One region of the Rossellomorea vietnamensis genome, then DNA from elsewhere that is predicted to be linked to it. Evidence: riboswitches for the same ligand, from Rfam matches in the RefSeq annotation. Region 1 holds a riboswitch; each other region holds the start of a gene.
What was found. A riboswitch is a leader RNA that binds a small molecule or an ion and turns the genes downstream of it on or off. The one in region 1 is predicted to bind cyclic di-GMP.
Positions count from the first base shown of each region.

Region 2: another riboswitch for cyclic di-GMP. It lies ahead of N5C46_RS23220 (methyl-accepting chemotaxis protein); the one in region 1 lies ahead of N5C46_RS13445 (EAL domain-containing protein).
Region 3: another riboswitch for cyclic di-GMP. It lies ahead of N5C46_RS17555 (hypothetical protein); the one in region 1 lies ahead of N5C46_RS13445 (EAL domain-containing protein).

Region 1 is NZ_CP104558.1:2,615,372-2,625,988, forward strand. Features, by position in the region: gene N5C46_RS13440 (ABC transporter permease subunit) at 1-959, opposite strand, end outside; gene N5C46_RS13445 (EAL domain-containing protein) at 1,089-1,799, opposite strand; cyclic di-GMP riboswitch class II at 1,871-1,951, opposite strand; gene N5C46_RS13450 (DNA-3-methyladenine glycosylase) at 2,056-2,640, opposite strand; gene N5C46_RS13455 (LiaG family protein) at 2,865-3,728, shown strand; gene N5C46_RS13460 (YqcI/YcgG family protein) at 3,765-4,460, opposite strand; gene N5C46_RS13465 (FUSC family protein) at 4,611-6,794, opposite strand; gene N5C46_RS13470 (nucleotidyltransferase domain-containing protein) at 6,980-8,083, opposite strand; gene N5C46_RS13475 (ABC transporter ATP-binding protein) at 8,100-9,911, opposite strand; gene N5C46_RS13480 (signal peptidase I) at 9,931-10,386, opposite strand; gene N5C46_RS13485 (PqqD family protein) at 10,376-10,617, opposite strand, start outside.
Region 2 is NZ_CP104558.1:1,703,218-1,713,834, reverse strand. Features, by position in the region: gene N5C46_RS08815 (bifunctional cytochrome P450/NADPH--P450 reductase) at 1-282, opposite strand, end outside; gene N5C46_RS08810 (TetR/AcrR family transcriptional regulator) at 365-934, opposite strand; gene N5C46_RS08805 (SDR family oxidoreductase) at 1,467-2,291, shown strand; cyclic di-GMP riboswitch class II at 2,460-2,546, shown strand; gene N5C46_RS23220 (methyl-accepting chemotaxis protein) at 2,644-3,564, shown strand; gene hflX (GTPase HflX) at 4,158-5,417, shown strand; gene N5C46_RS08785 (PLL family lectin) at 5,529-6,596, shown strand; gene N5C46_RS08780 (GNAT family N-acetyltransferase) at 6,596-7,228, shown strand; gene N5C46_RS08775 (alanine/glycine:cation symporter family protein) at 7,254-8,672, opposite strand; gene N5C46_RS08770 (DUF1648 domain-containing protein) at 8,947-10,050, opposite strand; gene N5C46_RS08765 (GntR family transcriptional regulator) at 10,054-10,437, opposite strand.
Region 3 is NZ_CP104558.1:3,437,555-3,448,171, reverse strand. Features, by position in the region: gene N5C46_RS17580 (hypothetical protein) at 1-448, opposite strand, end outside; gene N5C46_RS17575 (HAMP domain-containing sensor histidine kinase) at 470-1,522, opposite strand; gene N5C46_RS17570 (response regulator transcription factor) at 1,515-2,201, opposite strand; gene N5C46_RS17565 (cytochrome c biogenesis CcdA family protein) at 2,211-2,924, opposite strand; gene N5C46_RS17560 (class I SAM-dependent methyltransferase) at 3,007-3,576, opposite strand; gene N5C46_RS17555 (hypothetical protein) at 3,787-4,023, opposite strand; cyclic di-GMP riboswitch class I at 4,153-4,239, opposite strand; gene N5C46_RS17550 (murein hydrolase activator EnvC family protein) at 4,390-5,748, opposite strand; gene ftsX (permease-like cell division protein FtsX) at 5,788-6,672, opposite strand; gene ftsE (cell division ATP-binding protein FtsE) at 6,662-7,348, opposite strand; gene cccB (cytochrome c551) at 7,918-8,232, opposite strand; gene N5C46_RS17530 (YitT family protein) at 8,313-9,185, opposite strand; one part of gene prfB (peptide chain release factor 2) at 9,596-10,617, opposite strand, start outside.

The sequences.
Region 1 (10,617 bases):
TTATGCATATGCTGCCACCACAGCCTGCGAAGGGTTGAAAGAAAGCCCCATATCTTCCATTCCGTCCATTTTGTTTTATCCCGCTTATATTTCGTGTGATCTTCACTGCTTTCGTGATTGATCCACAGATAGACACCCTGGTACACGATGAAAAAAGGTGTGTAGATCATAATCAATGAGATCGCAATCACCATCGGCCTGAAATCCTGTATGATATAATAGGTGATTCCTCTCATGTTAAAAATGGTTTCAATGATGAATAAACTCGAAAGCATCCCCCAAATGATCAGCTTTCCATGATAGAAAAGACTTGGTGAGATATTTTTCAAAACATGTGAAAAGAGGATCCGCCCTTTCGACATCCCTTTACTTTGGGCAAATTCGATGTGAGGCTTCAATAACTCTTCTTCCATAATGAAAATGAGGATCCGGAAGAAAGAGATCATCGGTATGATCGACAGCGTGATCATCGGGGCAAGAAAGATCTTCTCCTCCCCGAACTCAGTAAAATTCATCAGTTCCACACCGAAATATTTAAATACATAGACAATCATCAGTTGGAGCATGAACGCGAACATTAAATCAGGCACCGTCTCCAGGAGATTCAATACCTTCTTAAGGGCCGAGGTGATCGGTCGGGGTAAAAAAACGGTGAAGACGGTAAGAATAAAGGCAATACCAAGCCCTATACCCAAGGCACCTCCGATAATTTGCAGTGAATACAAGTATGGTCCCCAAAGCATATCGAGGAAATCGACGGTAATTCCTTTATATGAGTAACTCCAATTGGCCCCATCCATGAAAACAAAGATGAACTTGATGAACTCCTCCAAGTAGCCAACAACATTATATAGCCCTCTTTCCTTGAACACTTCCGGAGCAATACTCACGGCCAGGATCCCAATTAGACCGAGAATATAATAAAAAATGAACCTGATCGGAAACTTGAGATATTTCATACATTGAATCCCCTTTTATTCTCTTTTTCCTCAGTTTAATAGAAATGTTAAAATTTTTCAATTTTATTTCAAATCTGACAATTTAATAACAAAAAGAGTGACTCTTTAAGTCAGAGTCACTCTTCCGGTCTACGCCAGCAACCGGCTCGGCTTTCCCAAATAAAAGCCCTGTCCGATGGTTATCCCGATTTCCCTTGCCACCTGCATATCCTGTTTTGTTTCGATCCCCTCTAAGACAATCAACGTATCATTTCCGTAGAATTGGCTAAAAAAAGAGAGGAATCGCTGTTTCTTTTCATCCTGTGCCAGGTTCATGGCAAAATAACGGTCAAGCTTGATGATTTCCGGTTCATATTCAATGGATTTCTTGATGGAAGACGTCCCCTGCCCGAAATCATCAATCGCATACCACACACCATATTGCTTCAGTTCCTTCAAAGACTCTTTCAACAACGGATTCTGCCAAAGCTCTTCCGCACTGGACTCATTAATTTCAAGCACAAGACGTCCCTTCATGTCAGAATGGCGGTCCATAAGATCGGAAAAATAAGTGTGAAAGCTCGGGTGCAAGATCGTGGTGATATAAATATTGAGAAACAGTTTACAGTCCCCGATCCCGTTTTCCGAAAAACTTTCAAGGGCTTTTGAGATGGACAGCGTATCCAGTTTGTACAAGATATTCGCCTTCATAGCCGATTGAAATACACTTTCGGGATTTTCATTATACTTATTTCGCAATAGACCCTCATAAGCATAGAGGGTTCGATGTTCACCCATATCATATAATGGCTGAAAATCATGGTAGATAAAGTCGTCTTGGAAAATAGTAAAGATGTTCATAGGACCCCTATACTCTCTCTTTAGTTTTGGTCTTACCCACAAAAAAACCACACAAAAACGCATTATCCGCGTTCGCATGTGGTCGGTTGCGCTACTGGCTCCCCTAAATGTAAGCGCCCATCTATCATTTAGGTTCAAAGCCCCCAGTCGAATGGTCAGCATATAAAGATATTTGTCTTATAAGAAAAATATACCACATAACTAGTACTTATGGGGTGTATTTTCTATAAATTATTAGAAAATTCATAAAGAGGGCCTATCTTGAAACATATGGATTGCCACTAACCCAGAACCGCCATGGATAATCCCTGGCTTCCCCCGTGTTATCAATCCCAATACGTTTCCCCGCGGAAATGTTTTCAGGTTGATACCCCTCTGTAATCATGAGCGGCGGTTGTAAGTAACTCCCCCCATAATCCTCCATGGTAATGCCTAAAGCCTTCGTCAACTTTCCCGGCCCATTGGTCCAATTCTTCTTCACATGACCGGGGCGCCTCGCTTCCATGAGCTCCTGTCCATGGAGAGGCTCTACCGCTCTGATGAGGATCGCTTCAGGCTTCTCCCTTTCTCCGCTCACTACGTTGACGAGGCAGTGAGTATGCATAACGTATGTATATATGCGGCCAGCTTCATGGAACATCACTTCCGTCCGCTTTGTGCGCCTGTTTCCATAACTGTGTGCGGCCCTGTCGATCGGCCCCATATATGCTTCTGTTTCCACAATATAACCTGAAGCGATTCCTTCCTCCGTTTCTTTCACTAATACACACCCCAACAGTGCTTTCGCAAGCTCCAGGGTCGGCTGCTCGTAAAAGGTTGGGGGCATAGGTGTTCCTTCCATGATTTCACTTCCTTATCTGCATTGTCTAATCTATTTGTACCCTACCTTTGCCTATTTAAATCAAGCGACGATCGTAGTAGATTCCACGCTTCGATATTTTAATTCCGGCTCCCCTACGCCTCTGGTCCCATTCAAAAATAATCCTATGGCTCATTGTCGTAGTCTCTCCACTGCTTTAAAATAAATGTATCAATTGGAAAATCAAACCAAAGTGAGGGATTGGAATGAAAAACGCATTTGCCGTCATGATTGCACTGCTTGCATTGGGGACGCTCTATGTCATCCTAAATGACAATACATCATTGTTTGCAAAAGAAAGTCAGTCAGGGGATCGGATTGAAGTGACGAATAATATCAAACATATCGATCTTGACCTGGAAAATAGCGACACAGAAGTCATACCGACTGACAAGAATGAAGTACAGGTCGATATAGAGGGAAAAGGGACGATGACATTAAAAGGGAATGGAGATACGATTGACGTTGTGGTCAAGCATAAATGGTATGAATGGATCGGATTCAATCGCAAATCAAACGTAACGGTTTATATTCCGAAAGAATATAGGAACAGCATGGAAATTGATATCGGCTCCGGCAATTTTGTGATGGCGGGAGAATCTGATTCAGCGAAATGGAAGCTTGATGAATTGTCCATTGACATGGGATCAGGGAATATGGAACTTGAAAACATCGAGACAAATGTGTTCGAACATGATGGATCTTCAGGGGATCTGGTCGTAAGCGGACTCACCACAAAGAATGGAAAAGTGGAAATCAGTTCGGGGGATGTAGAGTTATCGAACTTTGAAGGTCCCCTTGAAGGTGACTTATCCTCAGGGGAATTGACGGTCACCATGAATGCTTTAAAGGGAGACCTGAATTTTGACGTCAGCTCAGGTGGAGTGAATCTTGATTTACCGGAGAACGCGAGCTTTAAATTGAACGGCAATGCAAGCAGCGGGGATATTTTCTGCAATCTTCCTTTAAAGAATCAGAAGATAGAAGATGGGGATATTTCCGGGGTCGCTGGCTCTGGGAAATATACTATTGATGTTTCAGTGTCCAGTGGAAATGTGGATATCTATTAAAGAAGAGTGCCGGGAACATCCCGGCACTCTTTCACATTATTTATGATGGAATGGACATTTCCCTTCAATCGGTTCCACATCGTCCCCAATAAAATACTGCTTCCACTCACGGTGTTCAGGGTCCCCGTAATGACTGATATTAGGATGCTTCGGTAAGCCGTCCCATTTTTCGACCCGCTCCCTTACTTTTTCCCTGGACATGATCCCTCCCTTGGACGTACCCTCCAATCCTTCAAAAATCCTTCTAGGCTGAAATCCAAGCACTAAGCTATTCCCAAGATCCCTCGTCTTTCGCTGCTTGTAGGCAGGGGCATTCCCAAACACGAAGAAAGGTTCCCCTGCAAAGGAAAATGCCCATAAATGATGATCCGGATCCTCTGGATAATCCTCTGGCCAATCCTCCTTATCCTCACCATGGAGAAACTGCAGGATTCTCCAGAAATAATCCCTGTAATGAGGGACGGACCTCTCCTCCCTTTCAGGCTCCACAAATAAAAAGAAACCGTGACGGATCAGGCGCTCTCCTTCGGGTACATCAAACAAGTCGATGAACTCCTGAATCGTTTGGGGGAGATGCTCCCAATTGTCATGACTGATATAGGAATACCGAAGCTCACCCTTCTTCTCTCCGGTCATACCGAAGTAACAAGGGAAAGTACGATCCGTTACAACGTCATGAAAGTTCTTATATTCTTCTAAAACCCATTGAGGGACAATCTCAGGGTTTGTCATATCTTCTTTTGTCAGCAATAAACTGTTCGTTGTCAATTCTTCCACCTCAAATTCATGTCGATGGTATGCTCTTCCCGAATTGCGACAGGTTAAAACAATAACTGACAAAAAACTACTGCCATCATTGAAAAGGGTAAAGCGGAATCCGCTTTACCCTTTCTTTACCTCTGCCCCTAACTCCACTCCAAGTGCCACGATCGATTGATTGATTCTCCACACATAATAGAAATGGTGAATAAAGTCCACCTGGGACTTACGCCAGCTCGGAGCCTGAGTCTCGATTCTTTCCCGCTCCGGGCTTAAATCCCACATGACGGGAGCACTTCCCTGTTCTTTTAACAATTGCCGGAGCGTCTCGATGTTTTGAGAGATTTTTTCTTCCGTTTCTGAAAACGCACTGCTGAGCTCCTCTGAAACCGTTGCCGGCACCTTTCGATGGGAGGAAGCAAGCAGGTGCTTTGCGTAATAATTAATGGCCGTCACAACCGTGATCCAGCGCCCGACACCCGACCTCGTCAAAGATCCCGGTCTTTGCAGAAGGGATTGTGCCTCGTCCTTGATCGCCTGAAGCTTCTGATCCAGATCAAACGCCTGATCTGTCAACGCTTTGTCTTCAGGGACCATGAAGGTGTTAATATAGGAAGAAACATACCCCTCCAGATCCCCAAAGAAATCATCAAAGCTATCGGCGACTTTGTCTTTTGTTCTTTTTGGAAATACAAACGCTGAGACAATCAGGGCAATAATAGCTCCTGCAATCGTATCGATGACACGTGCCCCCATGAGCTGAATGCTGATTCCACCGAGGAGGAGGTCATACATAAAGGCGATGAGCATCGTAATGAATAGGCTCATCAATGTATACGAAACCGGGAACAGATAAAAGGCGAGGAACAGGACAGCAAACAGGAGAACAACCTCCAGCTGTGAATTTCCGGATACAAGGTTTGCGGCTCCGAATCCGATGATGGCGCCGATCACCGTTCCAATCGATCGTTGGAAAGCCTTCATATACGTTCTGCCTACCGTTTCAGTGCCAATTTGGACAATAAAGGTCGTAAGCAAGACCCAGTACGGCTGTGCAGGTGCGATCAGAACCCCGACGATGATCGCAAGCGTTCCCGCTACCAAGGCCTGTATCGCTTTACGAGTAGACGGTTTTAAACTCTTGTCCTCTTCAGACTCATCTTCCTTGTCTTCTTCCTCCGGTTCAGTATCACTCTCTACAGTCGATTCCTTGTACTCAGACACTTTCAGTGATTCCTGAATCGTAATGGCCGCTTCCAGGACATGATTCGCAATGGACTCGATCCGTCTCAGGAGATACACCCAGCCTTCAGGTTTCTCTTCTTGATTCAGAACCTCTGACAATAAGAGACGTAAGGCCTGGATGGCTTTTTCTGCCTCTTCAAGGGAGCGGGGATCATAATCCTGGGCCAGTACCTCGGCGTCACGGAGAGAACGGATAACCCATACGAGCAGGCGCCTGAGTTCCATGACCTCCAAAGCTTCCAGATCCTTCAGCTTTTTCAATGAATCTGTGAGAGTCTGTATGAGCATTTCAGTGTCAAAGACATATAACCGAAGTTGCGACGCTTCGATACCGGGCCACAGCTTCTTTAAATCATTTTCATTAATGTCACCCGCTACGCTTCTCGCATACTCATTCAGCCTTCTCACATTCTGGTCCAATTGCTTTCTCCGCTTACCGCTCGTATTCGGATCCTCTATCATCTTCATTAAAATGGTAAACGTCAAGTTGGATTGAATATGAAACGAACGCATACTCCTTCTTAACATGTGGACAGAATCCTTAAAAATGATGAAGTTATAAAGAAACGCGAACACGAGCCCAATGACGATCCCGAGGTAAAACCATTCAAGATGGGCCACATCCAGCTGTAAAATCGACGATATATAGATCGACATAAACCCTGCCATTCCCATGGAAAAATAGCGGATGGCAAAACGTGAAAAGTAAAAAGCGCTAAAAATGACCCCTACCAATAAAGCGTTCACCACGAGACTGTAATGGGCAAAGGCCGAACCCAGTGTGATCCCGGCGGCAACTGAAACACCAACCAGCAAGGTCGTGATCTTCTTTTTCCCCGTCGTATCATCCATGACGACAAAAATCCCGAGCATCCCCACCATACCCGACACAATGGCCGGGGTGATGGAAGGATGGTCGAACTGCTTCAATAAGAAAAGCATCGTAAACACAGCCGATATCAAGCTGATCGTAGCTTTACCCGCCTGCTGAAATCTTTTTCTGCCGGGATCGGAAGCAAGGATCCTCCCCAGCCATATATGTTGTCTATGTAAATGTTTCATCTCTCATCAAACCCTTATCTACGCACCGTTTTTCATTCTCTTTTATCGTACCCTTTCCAATAAAAAAGTAACCTGTACTGCAAGAAGCAGCAGGTTACTCACATTCGCTGGTGCACGAAGAGAACGGAATCTATTTGTATGATTATAAGGGTTTTGGGCGGGTGGGTAAAGGAAAGTGCTTTCTGCTAAGGCTGATTGGCACCCCTGACCAACAGATACGTTGCTTTTAATCCTTTTCCCAACCTTGCTTTATATAAGAGGATAATACTATTTATATAGGAAGACTCTTGATACTTTTTATTTAATTCCGTAAAAATGTCCTTCTTTCTAGGAAATAACCAATTACATAACTCTCTCACACTATGCTGAAATGTGTCATAGCTTAAGAATTGAAAGTCGATGAAATCCCAATAGCGAAACAGTCCACGTTTACGACCCATTATTTGTCTTTTTACAGGCAGTTTCAACATGTTCTCGAGCATTGGATACTCACCATATACAATGGAAAGAGTACGAACCATCCTCTTCAACGTCCCATCTTTTCTGGCTTGTTGAAATAATTGATGAAGATCTATTCGATCGTTCATGCCATAAATCAACTGAATGATATCAAGGTAATATCGCGGAGAATCCAGGTTATGTCTCCATCCATGCAGACAAATGAAATAAAATGTATGTTGATCAGACAATCTTTTAATGTAGGAATGATCTCCTAAAGACGTAGCATCTTTCCAGAAGGGAGCCATCTTTAAGTGTGAGGTCTTTTCCTTCACAATACACCAATGAATTTCTACTACAAGTGGCACAGGTGAACCCGGAATTCGTTTACTAAAGGAACAATGAAAATGGTCCGGGATCCATTCTTCCTCCTGTTCGAATCCCAAGGACTTTACTAGCTGTACCGTTTCTTCCATCGTTTCTTTCTTTATAAGAATATCAATATCAGATGTCCCTCTGGCAGCCAGGTGACCGAAATATTCCTGGGCAAAATATACTCCTTTGAGTGGAATGGCTTCTATCTTAGCTTTTTCGAGAAAGTTAAGGATTTTGTCTGTTTCACTTTTGATAAGGATATTTTTGAATAGTACCTCATCGTATTTTTGCTTTAGGCGTACTTGAAAGAATAAAGGTGTTTTTTCAAGGCTTCCCTTCTCCTTTAACAAGTGATAGATCTGGGGGGAGATGGAGTGGGATTCTATTTCGTCGATTGCCTGGTGGTAGTAAGAAGCCTTGTGAGGACGGCTTGCCTTTTTATCATATAGTGAATGAATGAGAGTTTTAATCATCATCTCTTCTTCCCTTCCTTTAGGCATTTAAAGCGACAATTTTCTCTTTCTTTTCAAAGAATTGGAGATCATGAAGGCGTTTATATAAACCTTCCTTATTCAGGAGCTCTTCATGACTGCCGATTTGTGTAACCTTTCCTTGATCCATCACAACAATGATATCCGCATGTTGAATGGTTGATAACCGATGAGCGATGACAATCGTAGTACGGTCTTTCATTAATGATTCCAAAGCTATTTTCACATAATATTCTGTTTCACTATCCAGAGCAGACGTAGCCTCATCAAGCAATAGAATCGGGGCATCTTTTAATATAGCCCTGGCAATGGCCATTCTCTGTTTTTGTCCACCTGATAGCTTTATTCCTCTTTCTCCTATTTCTGTTTCGAAACCGTCAGGAAGGGATGCGATAAAATCATAAATTTCCGCCTTTTTCGTCGCCGTTATAATTTGCTCGTCTGAAAGATTAGGTAAAGCCAATCGTAAGTTTTCTTTAATGGTGCCCGCAAACAGGAAAGTTTCCTGTGGCACATTAGCGATAGAGCTTCTTAATTGAGATAACGTGAACTCATCAGTCTGCTTACCCCCTATATATATCTTTCCTTTTTGAGGAAGGTAAAACCCTTGTAATAGGTTCAGGAGTGTACTCTTTCCTGCACCACTTGGTCCAACGATGGCTACCATTTTCCCAGACGGTATGTGTAAACTGAATTCTTCAAATACCCGGTTATTTTCATCGTAACCAAATGACACTTCACTAAAGCAGATGGAAGTTGGTTCATCATTTAGGGATGAGTAAGCAGAAAGAGTGTTAGACTCTGTGGGCGATTCCAATACATCAACAACCCTTTCCAAGGCAGAAACGGACCATTGAAATCCAGCCCATTGTCCGGCAAGGCCTGTTAAAGGGTTAACGAGATGATTCACTAAGCTAACAAAGGTTAACAAAGAACCTACTGTAATGATGTTTTGTGTCACATAGTAGGCACCCAAACACAAACTAACTAGATACGTTATGGAGGTGACTATCTGTCCCCCTGAATTGAACCAGCCACTTAATTTAGCATTCGCTAATTCCAAATCATAGAGTTTCTGGTTTTGAGAGGCGTATTTATTATATATAAGCTTTTCCATTGTAAAAGAACGGATCACTTGAAAGCCTTGTAATGATTCAGTTAATAAGCTGTTGATTTTTCCATACATGTCATGAATCATCCGACTGTTATTTCGTAACAACAGACCAAAAAAAGCACCTGCAACGACTGCTAAAGGAGCAATTGAAACACTTAATAAAGAAAGCTTCCAGTTAATATTTAATAAATAAATGAATACTGAAACATATATAAGAGGAAGTCTTATTAAGTCGATTAAACTGCTTCCCACCACCCCATCGACGCTATTAATATCGTTTGTAAAGTGGGACATGATCTCCCCCGATCGTTGAGAGGTGACTCTTCCCAAAGGAAGACGTAACATATGGTGAAACAAATGATTTTTTAAGTCCTTTTTTAGCCCATTGGTCGTAACCGTCTCAATCAAGATGGAAGCGAAGTTTGACACGATACTAAGTACGACCAGGGAGACCCCAATAGGTACCAGTCTTCTCAATTCATTAAAATCACTTCGAACAGCTGCATCTGTCATATTCCCAAAAAACCAGGCAAACGCAATGGTCAAGAAAATATCTGTAAATAGAAGTAGCAGCATTCCTGCATAGGCTTTCCGTTGACGATAAAGAAATGGCTTAAGCAGGGTGAACGTCCTCTTCATGTCACTGAAATTGAGATATAATTTAATTAATGCTATTAATTGACCGATTCTCTTTTTCATATTTACACTCCAGATTGGGTTAAATTCTAACCGTATCCCTACTGTTAAGATAACTTCTCAACCATTGAGATAAATAAGGCAACGAAAGGATTGCTTTACTCCATAAAATACAACGTACGCTCCCTGCTGAAATCCTTTTACTCCTTCTCTTTATGTAGATGAGCTTCCCGATAACCTGTTGATCCCTTATAGGCTCGTCAAACCCTAGATTTGTATCTCCTTTAAACATATAAAATGTATCATCGTTGATTGTCTGTTTCTTCACAAAGCGATGTGTAACCAATTTCCCCTGCACAGTATGGTACAAAGCCGTATCCCCTTTTTGCAGCTCTGCCGGTGAACACGTCACAAACGTACATACATCCCTATCTTGAATATATGGAAACATACTGGTACCCTGTGCAGGCAAGTCGATCCATTTATGCTTCTTCATCACATTGGAAATTAAATGAATCGCTTCTTGATTAGCCAGCATATGTTACTAGTCCATAGTGATGAAGATCTCTTAAAAACTGATCAATGTCCTGCTTAAATGATTCTATATCTTCTACTATCTTGAAATGATGCTTTACTTCTTCCGCAATCGAATCAACGGTCTGAACATCATCAAGCAGCCCCCAACAAAATCCTCCCACTTCATTGACCTTGGTGGCAGTAAACTGATCTGTATTTAAAATGACCCATTCATCATCGAATCGGGAAGCCT
Region 2 (10,617 bases), 910 kb from region 1:
TGTCGTTTCGCTGGTGAAAAGTCCGTCTCCACCGAAGGCTCTCACTTTTTGCAGGGCCGGTCCGACTTTTTTATCAAAACGGGTTTCATCGCATATTTCTTTTGCAAGGGAAGCGCTGGACACAAAGGTGCTCATTCTGCCTGGAAATTGGAACTGATAGATGGGTCCCAGTTCTCTGGCAAGCTTCATAAATGATTGTAGTGGTTTTTCTTTATCGATTACGGGCAAACTCCCGAGTGGTCCATAGGTTTTCGGTTGTGGGTATTGAGATTGTTGTGTCATGGTTCATTCACCTCGTATAGTAGTTTGGTTGTCTCCGGAATGAACGTTCATTCCGCATGGGATGTGAGAAACGAATCGCTTCTCACATATGTAATCGAACAGCGTCCCACATACTTTCCTCTACATCTGAAAGCATGGAGGTATCAGGCTCTAATTCCCCGATCCGGACAAGCCGCTGAAGCTCGAGAAAGGCACCATAAAGGATGGCGATCAAAGCCGTCGAAGGCAGATTCTTGATGACCTTCTTCTCTTTACCAGAATCGAAGAAGCATTTAAATAGATTCAACAGTTCTTCGAAGCATGTGTGACTTTCTTCATTAAGGAAATGGGCGCTGCTGTGTGTTCGGATGAAGTAGAGCGCCTGACTCTGTTCTTTTGTAAATTGAATCATCGATTGGAAAATATGATGAAATTGATTCCGTATCGACTGCTCATAAGGGAAATCATTTTCCACCGTATTCGTAAAAATCTTCACATATTCTTGAAAAATCGTATTCCCAAGGACTTCTTTATTTTCAAAATAGCGATAGATGGTTCCTGCTCCCACGCCTGCGGACGAGGCAATCATGGGAATTGTCGTGGCGTCATAACCCCGCTCTGCAAATAGAACCAGTGAACTCGCTACAATGCTGTCCCGCTTATTTAATGCCATTGACATACCAACTCAGCCTTTCATAACGGTAATGCGGAATGAATGTTCATTCCAGTATAGTGTATACCCATGTGAAAGTGTTCTCAATCACACGAAATACCCATTATTTGTGAAGGTTTTGTTAAGAAGGGGTATGGCCCTTTTTTTCTTTTCTATTATAAATGCCGGTCCAACTCTATCAATTTTTCATAGAATAAGTTTGTAAGAGAGCTCACTTACTAGAGTCATGAATAGAAAGGGGGGATTCTATATGCCGTTAGGTCTTGTTACCTTTCTAATTGCCGTACTATTGCTGGTCGCTTGGTTGTTGGTATCAATCTTGGCTCCAAACAGCAATCTTGTATCTTTATTGAAAGATGCTGTTTGCAGTACTTTGGGATGCTAATCTAGGTTCTTTTAAGAGGGACGGACCTCCAAATGCCTTTCATTCGAGGATGAAACAGGCACTGTGGAGGTCCGTCCCTCTCTATGTTTACTATTTCACATAAAGGGAAAATACTCTCCATGAGATATTTCAAGGAGGTTTTACTTTATGAGAAGGCTAGCAGATAAGGTTGCGGTGATTACTGGAGCTGCAACAGGGATCGGGGCAGCGACTGCCAAAGTGTTTGCGCAGGAAGGAGCGACTGTGGTTTGTGCAGATGTGAATGAGGAGGAAATGAATAAAACAGTGGACGAGATCAAAAGTGAGGGCGGAAATGCAATGGCATTTCAACTCGATGTATCCAGTGAGGAAAGTGTCACGTCGTTTGCTGAAGAGATAAAGAAGAAATTTGGTGTGATCGATGTCCTCTTTAACAACGCGGGGGTCGATGAACAGGGTGGAAAAGTGCATGAATATCCAGTCGAACTATTTGACCGGATCATCGCAGTGGATTTGCGAGGGACCTTTTTATGCAGCAAATATCTAATCCCGCTTATGCTTGAAAACGGTGGGTCCATTATTAATACAGCGTCCATGTCCGGGCAAGCCGCAGATTTGGACCGGTCTGGCTACAATGCTGCTAAGGGAGGCATTATCAACTTTACGAAGGCCATGGCTATTGATTATGCGAGACATGGCATCCGTGTGAATTCCCTTTCGCCAGGAACAATCGAGACACCTCTGATTGACGATCTTGTCGGGAGCAAACAGGATAAGATGGGCGAGAAATTCAGGGAAGCCAATAAGTGGATCACCCCGATGGGCCGTTTGGGAAGACCTGAAGAAATGGCTGCGGTTGCCCTGTTTCTCGCATCGGATGACAGCTCCTACGTGACAGGTGAAGACATCACAGCAGACGGAGGCATCATGGCTTACACATGGCCGGGGAAAATGCTGATCGAAGAAGAAGAGTGGAAAAAGGGAACTGAATAATAGTTTTGAGGGACGGACCTCCAATCTTAAGGCGACCTTAGCACCAAAGGGTTGCATGTGGAATGGGGGTCTTTTTTTGTTTAAATATATAAATAGAAGAAAATTTATAAAATTCAGAGGATAATAGTTGTTAAATAGAGGTCTAACTAGTAGGATAGTCTTACAAATATATGAGTTGGAAGCATAGATCATTCACTTGATAAAGTGGGCGCTGTTTGTGAATGGGAGCGAGTGGCGCAACCGGCCAGCACACTGCCAAGCGGAGAGCCTCTATTAAACACGACCTATTTCTCTGTGGTACATATTTGTTTAGTCTCTACTAATTTTGTTGAAAAAGAGGAAGTGTTGCGAAGTGCTGAAAACAAAATCAAGAAATAGTACCCAAGTGTTTGGGGAGTCCGCATTACTTGGAGCCATTGAAAAATCGCTTGCCATGATTGAATTCGATGCTAACGGAAATGTGTTATGGGTAAACGGGAATTTCGCAAAGACGATGGAATATGATGCAGAAGAAATGATCGGGTTGCACCATCAGACATTTTGCACGACGGAGTTTGCCGGAAGTCTGGATTATAAAAAATTGTGGCGGGATTTAAGGAGTGGGAAAAGCTTTCAGGAGAAAATCCTGCGGGTCACGAAGACTGGGAAACTTCTTTGGCTGGAGGCTACATACACACCAGTTTATAACGAAGAAGGAAAGCTTGAAGGTGTTGTGAAGATCGCGACGGATATTACGAAACGGGAAACAACGATTGAAAAGGTCGCTTCTGAATTACAGAAGATGTCTGAAGAGTTAAGTGAAAAAGCCGAGCAGGGGATCAAGAGAAGTGAAAAAGCGGCTACGGCCACCGGTAAACTGGTCGAAGACTCAAATGAAAATATGAAAACCTTGGAGTCTCTTACTCTGCAGGCACATTCGATTGGGAATATCGTCAAGACGATCAGGGAGATTGCGACTCAAACCAATCTTCTTGCACTGAATGCCGCCATTGAAGCGGCACGTGCCGGAGAACATGGGAGAGGATTCAATGTGGTAGCAGGTGAAGTGAGAAAGCTTGCCACAAGGGTCCAGGATTCCATTCAGGAAGTGAACGCCCATGTGGAAGGAATCACAGGCGAAATCAAAAAAATCAATGAAGGAACGGTCCGGTCACAATCAGGCATTTCAAATAACCAGGACCGCAACCAACAGGCCGTCCTCGCCTTCAAAGAAATCGGCAGTGCAGCCCGACGACTCGACCTGCAGGCACGGGACTTCAAAGATATCCTCTAAGCTTGAGGGACGGACCTCCAACTTTACCTCATTCCGTTTGTGAATCAACCGGGAAAGGGGAAGGATTGGGGGTTCTTTTCTTTAGTGGGGTAACGTGGTGAGGGACGGACCTCAAAATATCCATTGGAGGATCCATAATTAATGGTTTTGGAGGTCCGTCCCTCAAACCATATCTTCCCATCCATCACGGGGTGTGGTAGAATGGGGGTAACATATGAGAAATGGAGGTTTTCCTTTTGATTTTGATCAGACTACGCATCCGCAATTTGAACGCTTAATTGAATAAGTTCAAAGGCTCTGCCTGTGTGCAGGGTAAATGGGATTGGTCTGACTATTTTTAAAGGAATTCTTCATTTAACGTGGAATGAAGGAAGGGAGTGCGCATAGCACTCTCTTAAAAATAGAATTGAATACTTACCGAGAGGCGCTAGTGTGTGTTTAATCATTAATCATAAAAACACGCCAGGGGAAAATGCGGTCTTCTTCTCGTGCCATTGGTATATTCAAATCCATTTACAAAAAGCACAGGCGGAGGCCTGTGTTTTTTTCTGCACCATCATGACCAAAATAAACAAACAGGAAGTGACTATGTAATGGAAGAAAGATTAAAAGCCATCGCCATAGGCGTTAATACGAAGGATAAGAACAATGACTTTGAGTATTCAATGCTCGAGTTGAAAGGGTTGGCCGATGCCAGGCAGATCGATGTCGTGGGGGAACTGACTCAAAACCTGCCCCGGCCGAATCACGTGCACTATATCGGAAAAGGGAAGATTGATGAACTGCTGCCGCTCCTTGAAGAATGGGAAGCGGATGTCTTGATTACAAATGATGAACTTGCGCCTTCTCAGATCCGGGTCCTCGAGGAAAAGCTTGATGTCCGGGTGATGGACAGAACGATGCTGATTCTCGATATCTTTGCAGAACGGGCGAAAACCCGTGAAGCCCAGCTGCAGGTCGAGGTGGCACAGCTGCAATACATGCTGCCCCGTCTGGTAGGACGCCGGGAATCGCTTGGCCGTCAAGGAGGAGGGTCAGGGCTTGCCAACCGTGGAGCCGGTGAAACGAAGCTTGAGCTTGACCGCCGCCGGATTGAAGAAAAAATCACAGCCTTGAATAAAGAACTGGATTCAGTGGTTGACTTGAGAACGACGCAGCGGAAACAGCGTAAAAAGAGTGAAATCCCTGTCGTTTCCCTGGTGGGGTACACGAATGCGGGTAAATCGACGACCATGAATGCATTCGTCGAAACCTTTCATCCAAATGAAAACAAGCAGGTATTCGAGAAGGATATGTTATTTGCGACCCTGGAAACATCGGTCAGAAACATTACCTTACCGGACAAAAAGGAATTTCTTCTGACAGATACGGTCGGGTTCGTAAACAAACTCCCCCATCAGCTGGTCAAGGCATTCCGTTCCACCCTTGAAGAGGTGGTGGAAGCGGATCTCATCGTTCATGTGGTGGATTATTCAGATCCTCATTACGAGAAATTGATGAAGGTGACGGATCAAACCCTTGATGAACTTGGGACTGGTGACATTCCCATCATTTATGCATTCAACAAGGCTGAATTGGTTGATGAGGAAGTGCCGAGAGTAGAGAAGGACCGCATCTATTTTTCCGCGAAAAATCGAATCGGGATCGACGAGCTCCTTGGGGTCGTAAAAAGCTATATATTTAAAGACTATAAACGCTGTCAAATGTTGATTCCGTTTGATAAGGGGCAGTTGATATCGTATTTTAATGAGAATGCCACTGTGTTAGAAACGGAATATGAAGAAAATGGAACAAAGCTGACCCTTGAATGCAAGACGAGTGATGCTGAAAGATTTAAAGACTATATCATTTAAGTGATATGAACCTTCACCACCTGTTGTGGCGAGGGTTCTTTTTTTGAGGAGGAATGGACATACTCCAATATCTGGGCTTCTGCATACAGTAAGCTTGAGGAGGGATGCAGTATGTTTTTTCAACGACGCTATCCTGTTTATCCAACAGCGTATGAGTGTTACCCGTTTGGAGCAGAAGTAAGAAACGATTATGAAGATATGTTCTTACCACATACTTATCAGCAATACATTCCACCCTATGATTACTATCCGCAGAATCATCCTTATCAGGGATATGCCCAAGAGCAGGTCTACACGGATCCATTTGACTCCCGGGCCAACTGGAGGGAATGGGAGGATCTTGGTGCACCGCCGCGTGGGATGAAGGGTTCCCCTGCCGTTGCATCCTGGCAGGCCAACCGGCTGGATACGTTTGTCAGAAGTGAAAACGACAGAATGTATCATAAATGGTGGGACGGTTCCCGCTGGAGTGAGTGGGAGGACCTCGGAGCTCCAAGGCGGGGGTTGAAGAGTTCGCCTGCTGCCGTATCGTGGGGCAGAAACAGGATTGACACCTTTGTCAGAGGGAACCGGGATATTCTTTTTCATAAATGGTGGGACGGTTCCCGCTGGAGTGAATGGGAAGACCTTGGAGGGCCCCCGCGTGGCTTCAAGGGAGATCCGGCAGTGTCATCATGGTCAGCCAATCGTCTGGATGTGTTCGTCCAAGGATACGACAATAATCTTTGGCATAAATGGTGGGACGGCAGAAACTGGAGTCAATGGGAGAATCTTGGCGCTCCAAGGGGCGGCCTGAGGGATTCACCGGGTGCAGTATCATGGGGACCAAATCGGATCGATTGCTTTGTACGTGGAAACAATGACCGGATGTGGCATAAGTGGTGGAACGGTTCAAGATGGAGTAATTGGGAAGATCTCGGATCGCCGCCTCGAGGATTCGAAGGGGCTCCGGCAGCATCTTCATGGGCAGCCAATCGAATCGACACCTTCGTCCGTGGAGACAACAACAATATGTGGCATAAATGGTGGAACGGTTCCCGTTGGAGCAACTGGGAGGATCTTGGTGCACCACGTGGAGGCGTGCGTTCATCACCTGGAGTCGTTTCCTGGGGACCTAACCGTGTGGATGCCTTTGCCAGAGGAAGAAATGACCATATGTGGCATAAGTGGTATGCCTGATGAATGGAACCATCCCTGCGTGTGAAGAGGGATGGTTTTTTTATCCCTGGAAATCAAGACTATGTTATGATTTGGTAAAACAAGGAAGGGTGTGGTTGGCCATGAAAGAAGAGATTCAGGATATCAGACTGGCGAAAAAGGAAGACCTTGAGGAAGTGCTGGGGTTATTGGTGAATGCAGCAGGCTGGTTACGTTCAAAAGGAATGAAGCAGTGGGATTATTACCTGACAGATCTTGAAGGTAACAAAGATGAAGTCATTGCTTCCATTGAAAATGATTCAACCTATATCGTCGAATTTGATGGGAAGGCGATGGCCACCCTGACACTCGAATCGACACCGAATGAGTGGGATGTGGATATTTGGGGAGAGGAAGCAGGGGATGATGTTGCATATTTACATCGATTGGCGGTTCACAGGGATTTTGCGGGAAAAGGGATTGGGACAAGCCTTTTGGATTGGGCTGAAAATGCTATGAGAACTTCGGGTGAAAAAAGCATCCGTTTCGATTGCATCGCAGACAATGAGGGTCTGAACCGTTATTATCAAAAACGATATCCGTTAAAGGAAGTCATCGATATCCATGGCCGTCACTGTAAATATGAAGTTCCCCTAATGAAAAACCCTGTGTGATGACGTATCACACAGGGTTTTTAGTTTAACTGGCTTTTCTTTTAGGTTGAGCTTCCATCATCGGCAAGTATTCGTTGAAATAATGATTTGTCTCCGAAGCGATGACCTTATAGAGTAAAAGTAAGGCAATCAGATTCGGAATCATCATCAACGCATTGGACATGTCGGCAAACGCCCAAACCAGGTTTAGATTCGCGACTGCCCCAAGTCCGGTGGCAAAAATGTAAATAAGCCTGTAGGAATTGGCAAATCGATAATTGGTGATATACTCGAAGCATTTCTCTCCGTACATGTACCATCCGACAATCGTGGAGAATCCGAAGAAGATGACGGAGAAGGAAACGATATACTCTCCGACCACACCAAGAGCATGTCCAAACGCGGCGCTCGTCAATGCCCCGCCATCAAGGCTCGGAGCGTGCTCGACACCGGATATCGCTCCGCCTGTCGGATCCCAGAAACCTGTGATCAAAAGAACGAGGCCGGTCATCGTACACACGACGATCGTGACGATGAATGTTCCGGTCATGGCGACAAGTGCCTGCTTGACCGGGTGGTCGGTTTTCGCATTACCGGCAATCAGTGCTGCGGTACCAAGACCTGCTTCGTTTGAGAAGATTCCTCTTGAAACCCCGCTGCGGATCGCTTCTGAAATAATGATCCCTGTAAACCCGCCTGCAGCTGCCACAGGATTGAATGCGTAGAAGAAAATCATTTTAAACGCAGGAATGATCATGTCGTAATTAAGGACGATGATCAGAAGTGAACCACCGATATACAGGAACGCCATGACCGGGACAAAGAAGGAAGCGACGGTACTGATCCGCTGAATCCCTCCGAAGATGATCAAACCTGTCAGGACGGCAAGAACGATTCCTGTTACGAGATTGTCAATGTGAAAGCTTGTACTCATGACGTCTGCAATCGTATTCGACTGCACGCTGTTCCCGATGCCGAGAGCGGCGAATGCACCGAATAAAGCGAATGCGACGGCCAGCCACTTCCACTTGCTGCCAAGGCCTTTTTCTACGTAATACATAGGACCGCCTGAGTATTCCCCATTTTTATTTTTCACACGGTATTTCATGGCAAGCAGGGCTTCTGCGTATTTCGTTGCCATCCCAAGGAGGCCGACGATCCACATCCAGAAGATCGCCCCGGGTCCCCCGATGGTGAGGGCCGTTGCCACTCCGGCAATGTTTCCGTTTCCGATCGTTGCGGATAAAGCCGTCATCAGCGTTTTGAAGTTACTGATGTCCCCCTCTGATTGATCAGAGGACGCGGAAGGCTTCTCTTTCGTGAAAGCAAGTTTAAAAGCATACATCAGTTTACGGAACTGAAGACCTTTCAGCATAAATGTTAAGAATAAACCCGTACCGAATAATAGTACTAAACTTGGTGTCCCCCATAAGAATGAATTAATCTTGTCTAGCACATCTAACATAGAATCCTCCTTGTCATCTCGTGTTGTAAACGTTTTCTCTGTGAGTTTCCATCTACTATTTATATAGTATTCCGAACAATCTGTCCATAACAATTGTCGAATTTCCAGAGATTGAGCCTTTTTTAGTAGGGACGGACCTTGGTTTCCGGTGAATAATGGAAGTGTCCGGTAGGAAGAGAAATCGTGGAAATCGCATAACAAAAGGGACGGAGCTCAAATCGGCTGGACGTTTGCGTCACGTCTTGGCTTGATTTTTGAGGTCCGTCCCTCAGCATCATAATAGTGTCACGATCAGTATGACGAGGAGTGGTCCGATAAGGACGATGTATCCCAAGGGTCTTGCGAAGTTCAGGGTCCACCCCACTCCGAAGCGTTTTTCGACGAAGATGGAAGGGTCTTCGGGATTGAAGTAGAAGAGACCGCCTTTCCAGTATTGATCGTCGTCAGTGTTGATCACATCACCGGAGCTTTCATCGATGATTTCAACATCCAGATCTGAGTCCTTTTTCCCCACTTTAATGGCGAGTATGACAGTCCCTATCAGGACAAGTGCAGAGAAGGCAAGTGGCATCGTGATGATCAGTAGGTCACTGACGCTGTTTTCGTACAAAGTGGTGAACTGCAGGAACGTAAACAGCATGGACACCAGGATGGAGATGAAGAACAAGAGCCAGCTTGTGTACTTTCGAAGACGCAGCTGACGGACGCGGGATGACTTGACATTCCCTGCGCTCAGCTTGATGCCGGAATTTCTTGTGAGTTCATTGATCCCGAGGAACATGGCATTCATCACCAGTAGCACGAGAGGAAGTGTCAGAGCGGAAAGGTACGTTTTACCGGTAAAAGCATCGGGCTTGCCATCCGGTCCCCAGTGTGTAGGGATCTGGTCCGGGAGACTTGAGTAATTTAATAAAGTAAACACCACTAATCCGACTGTGATGACCATGGGGATGACATATACGATCCATGGAAGCATTTCATCCTTCGTTCTGAGGTTCAACTCAGAAACGCGAACCTGTTTACGGTCCTTGAACCACTGCCCTCGCTTTTTCATTTGTGTCACTTTCATATGAAAATAAAAATAAAGGGCCATCGAGATTAATAAGATGATAAAGGGCATAAACAATCCAGCAAATATGAGTTGATTCTCGGTGAGGGTGTTCATTGATGCCCAAATGAAATAGGTGGCCAACACGATGATTGAGACGAACAATGTCAGGATGGCATAAAGTTTTTTATAATGACGAAGTTGTTTATTCTTTACCTCATCAACAGGAATGGTTACACCGAACACCACCGTTCGCTTCACAATGAAAGGAACCGCCATTTGAAGTGCTGCCAGAAAGCCTACCGTGACGAAAATAAGAGTCATTTCCATTTTTTAATCCCCCTTAACGTTTGAAATGATGGACGCGACTAATTCTGTGATTTCTTCTTCGTTCATGCCGGCGACCAGTGATTCGACTAAGATCGGCCGTAATTCTTCTGAAATCCGATTCAACCTTTGCGGAGGAATCGTTCCCTCGGAAGGTGAACAAATGACGGCACCCGACTTCGGAACAATCCGGATCACTCCTTTGCTTTCCAATTCATGATAGCTTTTATTCACGGTATGCATGTTCACACCAAGATCACCCGCAAGACTCCGTACAGAAGGAAGGATATCACCTGAAATTAATTCACCTCTGACAATTCCTTCCATGATCCCGTTTGTTACCTGTGCATAAATCGGTGTATCCGACTGAGGTTCAATTTGGATAAACAAAGTGTCACCTCCTAGTTTTGTTATATGTTAAGTATAACAGAATTGTTATAGTATGTGTATAACAATAAGACGGAAATTCCAAAAAAAGTTAGAAGCTTGGATGATTACTCGTTATACTTGATTATAGAAACGATGGAGGAGAGGAACAGGTGAGTAATAAGAAAATTCGCGGGGGAAGGT
Region 3 (10,617 bases), 820 kb from region 1:
ATCCAGCTGATTTTTTCACCCCAAAATAAACCATCATCAGATTGAGAACGGACTGAATACCCGCTAAAAGAAAGTCATCATGGAGCATATGTAAGACAACCTCAAAGACAAGTACCGTAGTCATCCATGAAATGATAGGGGTAGATGGACAATCGACTTTCCTGAAAAAGATATACAGGAGAACAGCCGCCAAGCCTAACCAATACCCCATGATCCCTCCGTGAAAATAGAGAATCGTAAAGGGGTGCTTGATGACCGTTTGAAAGTCGATCACAATCACACTCAATTTCCAGACTAGTATAAAAATCAAAATGGCATTCGAATACCAGTCACTGGCCTTTCGATTCCAGAAGAAAAGGAATAAGAAAGTCAGTACGAATGAGGCGATGATGGCCCCCCATGAGGAGGGGAATGTAAAGGAACCGATCGTGTACCATTGCTCTGTCATGTATTATCCTCGAATCATTCGTTATTTGGGAAGTCGTATCTCAAAGGTATGATGAAGACCATCGGTTGCAAGGGAAAGATCTCCTCCATGGGCAAGTACGATCTCTTTTGCTATGGCCAGTCCGAGTCCTGTTCCGCCTGTCAAAGGCGACCTCGAAGGATCAACACGATAGAAGCGTTCAAAGATCAGCTCGCTTTCTTCAACAGGAATCCTTTTTCCTTCATGGGAAAACCGGATCACATAAGATCCCTCCTCAACACAGCTTTCTATCCTTACCTTCTTCCCATTGTCGTAATCCACAATATTTTGAAGGAGATTGCTCAGGACTTGATTAAGTCCATCAATGCTTCCCTCCAACGTGAAAGGTTCAAGAGTGTCATCCACCATGATCCCTTTTTCAAGGAATTTAATATGAAAGATGGTGATCCGCCTCTTTATCAGCTGATGAATCAAAATTTTATCCCTTTTGAAGTCTTTCATTTCCCCGTCGGATGTCCATTGATTGATCCGGGCGAGTTGTTCCAGCAATCGTTCGATCCGGGTTGTTTCTTCCTGAAGGGAACGATACATTTCTTGATCGCCTTTTACAATTCCTTTTTCAAGGCCTTCGAGGTATCCTGATAAATTGGTCAAGGGAGTTCTTAATTCATGGGACAGATCTTTTAATAACCGGTTTTGCTTTGATTTTACGCGAGCCGTCCGTTCTGTTAAATCATTGAAGGCATCATTCAGCTCTTTCACCTCATAAATCAGAGGATTCTTCAGTCGCTTAGGGTGATTTCCTTTTTTCAATTCTTGTGTTGCGGCTGTTAGTTTTTTCAATGGATGAATCAACCACTTTAATAAAAGGAAATGAAAGCCGCCGGCAAGAAGGAAGGCAAGAATGCTTACTTTCACCAAATATTGATTAAGCAGGATTTCCAGGTCCGTCCCTGTAATCTCTTGCTGATTGACGAGGGTGCAAGCATAGTTTTTGACCGTGAATCCAGCTATGGCGATGACAAGGGCAATGATGATTGTATTAAGAAAAGTCAACTGAGTGAATATCCCCCATACTTCTTTTCTTTTACGCATCGAACTTATACCCCATCCCTCTGACGGTTTGTATAAATGATTGATGGGTGATCGCTTGAAGTTTCTTTCGGAGGTGGCGGATATGGACATCGATCGTCCGTTCCGAAACAACTTTTTGATTCATATCATACAGGGCATCAAGAATCTGCTGCCTTGAAATCACTTGACCCGCATGGATCATTAAATATTCAAGGATCCTGAATTCAAAGGACGTTAATTCCAGGGTGTCGCCTTTATAGGTGACCTCTCCTTTCATCGGCTTCAGCGTCAATCCTTTTTTGCTGAGCTTTTGGCAGCGCGTCCCTGTTCTGCGAAGGACTGTGTCCACCCTTGTCACAAGTTCAGACGGACTGAACGGTTTTGTGACGTAATCATCCGCCCCGGCCTTCAATCCAAGGATTCTTTCATCCTCCGTCGTTTTGGCGGTCACAAAGATAATACCGATATCACTTTTCTCTTCTTCCCGAATCCATCTGCACAACTCTTCTCCCTGGGTTTTCGGAAGCATCAGATCCAGGATCGCGAAGCAAGGGTCATGCTCTTTGAATAATCGTTTTCCTTCTTCCCCATCCTGGGCTTCAAACACTTCATACCCGTCATTTTCAAGAAAGAGTTTGATTAGCTTGCGAATCTTTACATCGTCTTCAACAATCAGAATCGTCTTATTTTGAACCTTCATACTCTCCCCCTATGTTGAAAAGAAACTAAAAACGGAAAGATAAGAGCTGATTTGCTGCATCTTCCCACTAAACACAAGAAATCCCAAGATGATCATCAATGCTCCATTGATTTTCGAAAGCCCAGGAAGGATTCTGTTGATCGTCTTCATCACGGTGAACGTCTTGGTGATCATCAGGGAGATAAGCAGGAAGGGAACTGCCAATCCAATCGAATAGACAATCAGCAGGACTATTCCTTGGGTCAATGTACTGCTGGCACTTGCTAACAACAAAATAGAAGAAAGCGTCAATCCGACACATGGTGACCATCCACTGGCAAAAGCCATCCCCAGCAGAATCGATCCCAAAGCCGTCCCTTTTTTCTTCGTTTCAAACGATCTCGTATCTTTCAGTAAGAATGAAAAACTGAGCCAGCCCATCATTTGCAACCCAAACACAATAATAAGAATCCCCGCAATCTGTTCAATGTAGATCCGATATTCAGAGAACATTTCTCCAAGAAAGCTGGCTGAAGCCCCCATTAGAATGAAAATGAGGGAAAATCCTGCAATGAAACCAAAGGATCGCAGTAAAACCACCGATCGTTCCACCTTCATATGCCCATCCCGTGCCTGTCCACCAGTTAAATGACTGACATAAGCAGGCAGAAGCGGAAATACGCACGGCGAAAAAAAAGATAATGCTCCTGCCGCCAGAGCAAACCATATCGAAACTTCCATCATACTGTTCACTCCTTTACATGAACAGTATGAACAGGAAATGTTAATATTTGATTAAGAAAACCATTTTTATAAAATTTCTATCTTATCCTTTTTTCGCAACAATATAGTAGACGGATTCATGCAGATGCCCAACCGTTGTGATAAATCCTGCTGAATTGAGCTGACGTTCAAGTTCTTCAGATGGAATACGTTCTTCTAAAGGCGGTCCCATTTCCGATTCCACCGCTTCCCAATCGAGAATCAGCCAGTTTCCATCGTCTTTCAGCATATCGTGAAGGTCCTGAAAGACTTTGATCAAGTCCGGTACTTCATGTAAGACGAAGGCAGACACCGCTCTATCCAATGTCCCTTTGTTGAAGCTAAGGTATTCAAGAGACGACTTTACATACACGATATTATCTATATTTTCTTCCTCAGCCCGGTGTTTAAGGTACTCAAGCATCTCCTGCTGCAGATCAACCGCCTGGACCTTCGTCTCCACCTCGTTGGCTATCGGAAGGGTTAGATAACCATTTCCGCAGCCAAGATCAGCAACGATATCATCTTTCCTTAATTGGAGCAGCTTTAATACTTTTTCCACAGGTACAAGCTCTTGTCGTTTTGGGTCAAGCAGCTTTGAAGCTTTGTGATGTTCGAATAAGTGTCCGGTCATGACGTTTCCTCCGTTCGTAATATACCCTATTATGTATTAGTATCTTAAATTTCCATCATTGGGGCAAGTGATTTAATCATAGTGTATCCCTTACCGTCATGATTACAGACCGTGAGAGAGCTCTTTTTCCGGTAAAAAAGGATCCCTCTCTGAAGGATCCTTTCGTATACGACGTGAAAATAATTGCCCCTGTGAAGGAGAATCTAGAACTTAAGCTGCTCTCAACCCTTCCAGGATGAGCATGAAGTATTTGACGGTATCTCCACCGCGTTGATTGATGATGTCAATATCCACCAAAATCCTCTCGACTTCTTCGGCACCTATCCGGTCTATCAACATCTCACTAATATCTTCTGCAGTATAATTTTTTACGTATGTATATCTTAACGCTGTGCGGTTTCTTCGGCAAAAGCTTCGCAGTTGCCTTTTTATATCACTTAATTCCAACTTCATCACCCTTATAGCAGATTCAAATCACACTGAGACGAACATCCAATCAAAAAATGCCCACCAAAAAGGCAGGCTTAAATGAGTACTAGATTTACGTTCGAATTAGTATTCATTGTATCCATTGTTTTCGGTAACCCGGCGATCATTATTTTTAAAAATAGAAGACCCGTGGTTTTGCGTCCTAATTTTTCAATTAGTTTGCCATTTTTCGAAAATTCACATGAGTATACTAGTCATTATACTAGAAAAAAGAAGTGATGAAAACACTATTCCGTAACATTCGCGGTTTTATAAGGATGCAAGAATCGTTCATCTACAATCATTAATAAAGTCCCCGCCTTCATCAAAGCGGGGACTGTTTTATTAAAAGTTAATATATTGACGTGGGTTTACAGCATTAGCATGTGAAGCACTCCATGAACCTCTGTAAAGTTCAAAGTGTAAATGCTGTCCGAAAGAGTAACCTGTGTTACCCATGTAACCGATTTGGTCACCTTTATTTACTGCTTGTCCAGTGCTCACTAATGAAGAAGACATGTGAGCATACACAGTGGTAAACATTTGGCCGTTGATAGAGTGAGTGATGTACACTACGTTACCGTAGCTTGAACTGTAATGGCTCTTGATGACATAACCATCTGCCGCTGCAGAGATTGGAACACTTCCACGTGCCGCAATGTCTGTACCGTAGTGGAAACGTCGCTCACCATTTAAAACATCCCAGCCAAAATTGGTTGTGATTGCTCCACGTGCTGGTGCTGTCCATGCCCCTGCACTTACAGGTGCGCTTGGAGCTGTTTCTGCCGGAGCTGCTGATGCTGATGAAGCTCCGCCGCTGCTGCTTGCTGTCGCCTTTTGTTGTGCTGCTGCACGTTTCGCTGCTTCAGCTTCCGCCTGGCGCTTACGTTCGATTTCACGTTGACGGGCTAACTCTGCCAGACGTGCTTGTTCAGCCTGGATCTCACCTTCAAGCTGGTGTTCCATTTTCGAAAGTTCATCTGACTCTTTCTCAAGATCGGCTTTTTCTACTTTTAATGAAGCCTGCTGAGCTTCAAGCTGCTTGAATAATTCAGCTTTTTTAGCCTTTTGACTATCAAGGTCTTTTTTCAAAGATTCAAGATTTGCTTTGGAAGATTCGAGGTCAGCAAGTTCTTTTTCCACTTCTGCCTGCTTCTTCTCTAATTCCTCTTGATCACGTTTCTGTTCGTCCATGATCTTTTTGTCCGCACTTACAATGGTATTCACTGCTGTGACACGGTTGATGAAGTCTCCGAAGCTTTCCGCTCCAAGTAGTACGTCTAGGTAATTGGCAGAGCCGCCTTTTTCCTGAATGGCACGAGCACGTTCCTTCAGAAGTTCATTACGCTCTTCAATCTTCTTCTTTAACTCTTCAATATCCGCTTTAAGTTTATTGATCTTTGCTGTTGTTTCATCAATTTCTTTTGTTTTTTCGGCAATCTTCGTTTCTGTATCTTTTAATTTCGTACTGATTTCGGCAATCTGTGATTCAAGGTCTTTTTGTTTATTGATCGTTTGGTCGATTTGAGAATTTTTTTCACTAATTTTGCCATTGATCTCTTCTTTTTTAGATGAAACGTCGTCCTGCTGTTTCTTCAAGTCCTCCACGGAGGAGTTAGCGCTAGCAGTGGTTGCTAACGTTGGTAGACTTCCGATTGTTAATGCTGCTGCAATAGATAATGATATGAAATACTTCTTGTTCAAGCGGCATGCTCCTTTCAGCTTCTATCAACCTATCAAATTTTACACTTTTAAGAATTTACGCACAGACATAAAGCTTCCCCAAGCCCCGATCAGGCAACCCATTAATAAAATTAATCCGTTTACTTGATAGATAAAGGGGGTAAAATCTAATATCTGAATAAAATTGTTTTGTAGTTTTGGTTTAATAAATCCATAGGCATAGTAGTAACCTGTTGAGACAAGAGCGATCGGGATAATAGAACCTAAAATTCCAAGCCATAAGCCTTCTAATATGAATGGCCAGCGTACAAACCAGTTGGTTGCACCCACGAGTTTCATTATCTCGATTTCCCTTCTTCTAGCGACAATGGTAATTTTGATTGTATTTGAAATGAGGAACATCGCCGTGAACAACAGACCGATGATCAACACAAGTCCAACATTCCGACTCATTTCCAGTACATTGAATAATTTTTCAATCTTCGCCTCACCGTAAAGGGCTTCATTGACACCATCAAACTTGCTGATTTGACCTGCGATTTTCCCGGTGTCCCTTGGATTGTCTGCTTTTACGATAAACACATCATATAAAGGGTTATCTTGTTCAAATAATCTGAAATCGTCTCCCAGATCCTTGACCAGGTTCTGAAGTTCTTCTTCTTTGGAAGAATACTCAACCGATTCCACACCACTTATATTTTGTATCTTTTTTTCTATTTGTTCGGTTTGGGATTTTTCAGTACCAATTTCGAGTAAGACCCGTACTTCAACGTCTTTCTCAATATCGGTTGCTACCTTGTTCATGTTTAGCATCAAGACGATGAATACACCAACAAGTAGTAATGTTACGGTAACGGCACTCACTGATGCGAATGTCATCCAGCCGTTACGTCCGATACTCTTGAAGCTTTCTCTAAGATGGCGGCCATACGTTCTAGCTTTCATAACCGTAATCACCTCGCTGTTCGTCACGGACAATGCGGCCATTTTCAATGGCGATTACCCGATGCTTGATCGTATTCACGATTTCCCGGTTATGTGTAGCCATGATCACCGTGGTTCCACGGTTACTGATTTCTTCGAATATGTTCATGATATCCCAAGATGTTTCGGGATCGAGGTTTCCTGTAGGTTCATCCGCGATCACAAGCTTCGGAGTATTCACAATGGATCGAGCAATCGATACACGTTGCTGTTCTCCACCGGAAAGCTCATTCGGCAGCATTCTTGCTTTATGCTTTAACCCTACCAGGTCCAGTACTTCCATGACTCTTTTCTTGATCTGCTTTGGATGTTCTTCTATAACTTCAAGTGCGAAGGCAATGTTTTCATAGATTGTCAGCGATGGTAGCAGCTTGAAATCCTGGAATACAACCCCCACGTTTCTTCTTAAGTATGGAACTCTACTATTTTTCAGTTTTGCGAGATTGATACCATTTACAACGATATCTCCTTTGGAAGGACGTTCTTCGCGGTACATCATTTTAATAAAAGTAGACTTCCCGGCACCACTCGGCCCCACCACATACACAAACTCTCCTTGCTTAATGTGGACATTAAAGCCATTAGCAGCCATGACACCGTTGCTGTACTGCTTGTAGACGTCTTTCATTTCTATCATTTTAAAATCACCTAATTTGTATTATGTAGTTACCCTCTTGGCTGTTATCGACATATGTACACGGCACGTAACCAAAGTCGTCTTTATCACCGTTAGACAAAAATTGGTGAAAAACCTCGAATTACGCTTCCGAAAATTATTATAACATCTCTTTATAGTAAGTTAAGGAAAAAAATTATTACATTTACATTTCAGAACCTAAAAAAATGTGAATTTATTACCTGTTTTGTTGTCGATTTTACCTATGTTCAGACCATTTTATAGTTATTTATACCTAGTAACTGGTACTAATACTACATACTTACACAAAAGGATACTATCATGACAAACGCTAAGTTGATGGTAATCTGATTAAGTTACTAGGTTATAATTCTAGCTGGTAGAGAGAATAACAATTGCGTGATTTCATGAGAAAAGGTTCTGTAACAAAGACTTAAAGAAGGATTGGGGAAAATCTGTGGATATTTATTTAGAGGAAGCTTTGTTCATAACCCACAGCCTCGATTGGTGAAGTTTAAGCAGATTTCGGCAAAAATAAAAGAAGAACCCATTGGATTCTTCTCCCGATCTTATTTCTTATTCGATAACCATTCTGCCACCGCTTCTGCTTCATCACCTTTGATGAGTCCAGGAGGCATTTGTCCTTTACCATTTTTGATGGTTTCAAGGATTTGATCTTTGCTTAGTTCTGCCCCGATGTTTTTAAGGGCCGGCCCCATTCCGCCTTCAAGGTTCCCACCATGACAGCTGGTGCACTTATTATTTACGATTTTTTCAGGGTCAATTCCACCGGAGCTTGTTTCTGTACTGTCGCCGTCGTTACCACCACAGGCTGCAAGTACCAATGAAGCGCCAAAAAGAACACCTAGCAGCTTTTTCTTCATTTTTATCCCCCTAGGAAACTTATTTCAGAGTTACGGATCGGTTTTCAGGTCCGTCCCTCTCTTACATAATTATACCAAGTTTAAACTCGTTTGAAACCTTCCCCCAATACCTCTGAAGCGTCCATTGTCACGACGAATGCTGAAGGGTCAATGGTTTTGACCAGTTGTTTCAGTTTTGTGAATTCTGTCTGGTCCACGACACACATGAGGATCGGGCGCTCGTCATCCGTATAACCGCCGTATGCTGATAGTTTTGTCACTCCACGGTCGATTTTATTCAGAATTCCTTCACGAACTTCTTCCTGACGATTAGTAATGATCAGCGCCATTTTCGATCTGCTTATACCAACCTGGACGAGATCGATGGTTTTACTGGTTACATACAAACCTATAAGTGCATATAATCCACGTTCGATATCGTAGACGATGGCTGCAGATAGGACGATCATCCCGTCGATCAGGGCAACACAGGTTCCCAAGGACAGACCCGTGAACTTATTGACGATCTGGGCGGCAAGGTCCGTCCCTCCCGTAGAGGCTCTTCCACGGAATACGATCCCTAACCCAAGTCCTACACCGATTCCGCCGAAAAGGGCACCAAGCAACGGATCCTCCGTCCATGGTTTCCAGTCTTCGGTCAAGAATACGACTAATGGTAAAAACACCGTACCGATGGCTGTCTTGACTCCGAATTGAAGACCCAGGAAGATCAGTCCGGCAATGAATAACGGAATATTGAATGCCCACTGAACGTATGCCGGCTTCCAGTCAAATAATCCATTCAGAATGGTCGATATCCCACTCACGCCTCCTGAAGCGACCTCATTCGGAAGTAAGAACACATTAAACGCAATGGCCACAATCGTTGAACCGAACACAACAAACAAATACTCTAACAATTTTTCTTTACGTGGATTAAATACCTGCTCACGACGCCTTTCCTTCAAACCCATCCAGTACGACTCCTTTAACCTATGTATTAATAGTATGAGTACAAACGCTTTCTTTGATGCACCACTCCTCAAGGGACGGACCTCCAAAGGGTCACGTCTTGATTGTGAAGAAGTAAACATATGCATTCAAAAAACGCAGCACTTCTATTTTCATAAAACTGTGATGAAGAAGATGATATAGAGGCTGATCCATCCATCAAACCCTTCTGTATCAACCTTTGAGAGTATAGCATGGGCACATAAAGGTGTAAATAACAGTTCAATAACGTGTTAAAGCATTAATGAGGTGAGGTTCGAGGGACGGACCTTGGCTGGGGATATAATATGTGCTTCATTGTGCTGATTAGAGGTCCGTCCCTCAAAAAAGCTGACCCCGCCAGAGGTTGACGGGGTCAGCTTTTTATCAAGTATTACTTTATTTTGGATCGCAGGTAGGCGTTGATGAATGGATCGATGTCGCCGTCCATGACGCCTTGTACGTTTCCTGATTCTGTGTTGGTTCTGTGGTCCTTGACCATGGAGTATGGGTGGAAGACGTAGGAACGGATTTGGCTTCCCCATCCGATTTCCTTTTGCTCTCCACGGATTTCAGCAAGTTCCTGCTCCTGCTCTTCGATGCGCTTCTGGTAGAGCTTCGCTTTCAGCATTTTCATCGCTGACTCACGGTTCTTGATTTGAGAACGCTCAGATTGACACGTTACCACCACATTGGTCGGCAAGTGAGTGATACGGACCGCTGAGTCAGTCGTATTAATATGCTGACCGCCGGCTCCGCTTGCACGGTACGTATCGATTTTCAGATCTTCCGTACGGATGTCGATTTCAATTTCTTCATTGAATTCAGGCATGACTTCACACGAAACGAAAGAAGTGTGACGACGGCCTGATGAATCGAAAGGCGAAATACGAACAAGACGGTGTACGCCTTTTTCAGCTTTCAAGTAGCCGTATGCGTTGTGACCTTTTATCGCTAACGTTACACTCTTGATTCCCGCTTCATCCCCTGGAAGATAATCAAGGGTTTCCACCTTGAATCCGCGTTTCTCACCCCAACGTGTGTACATGCGAAGAAGCATGGAACCCCAATCCTGGGACTCGGTTCCGCCTGCACCGGGATGAAGTTCAAGGATGGCATTGTTTTTATCATGTTCTTCACTTAGTAGAAGCTGAAGCTCGTAGTCGTTTAGACGTTTGACCAGGTCAGCAAGTTCTTCTTCCAGGTCTTTTTGAAGTTCTTCGTCCGGCTCTTCTTTGACCAGTTCAAGGGTCAATTCGAGGTTCTCCTGGGATTCAAGCAATGATTTGTATTCATTGACGAGTTCCTTCAAGCCGTTTCCTTCATTGATCAGTCCCTGTGCAGTTTGCTGGTCATCCCAGAAGTCGGGTTGGACCATGATTTCGTCAAGTTCCTGGATTCTGGCCTCTTTGTTTT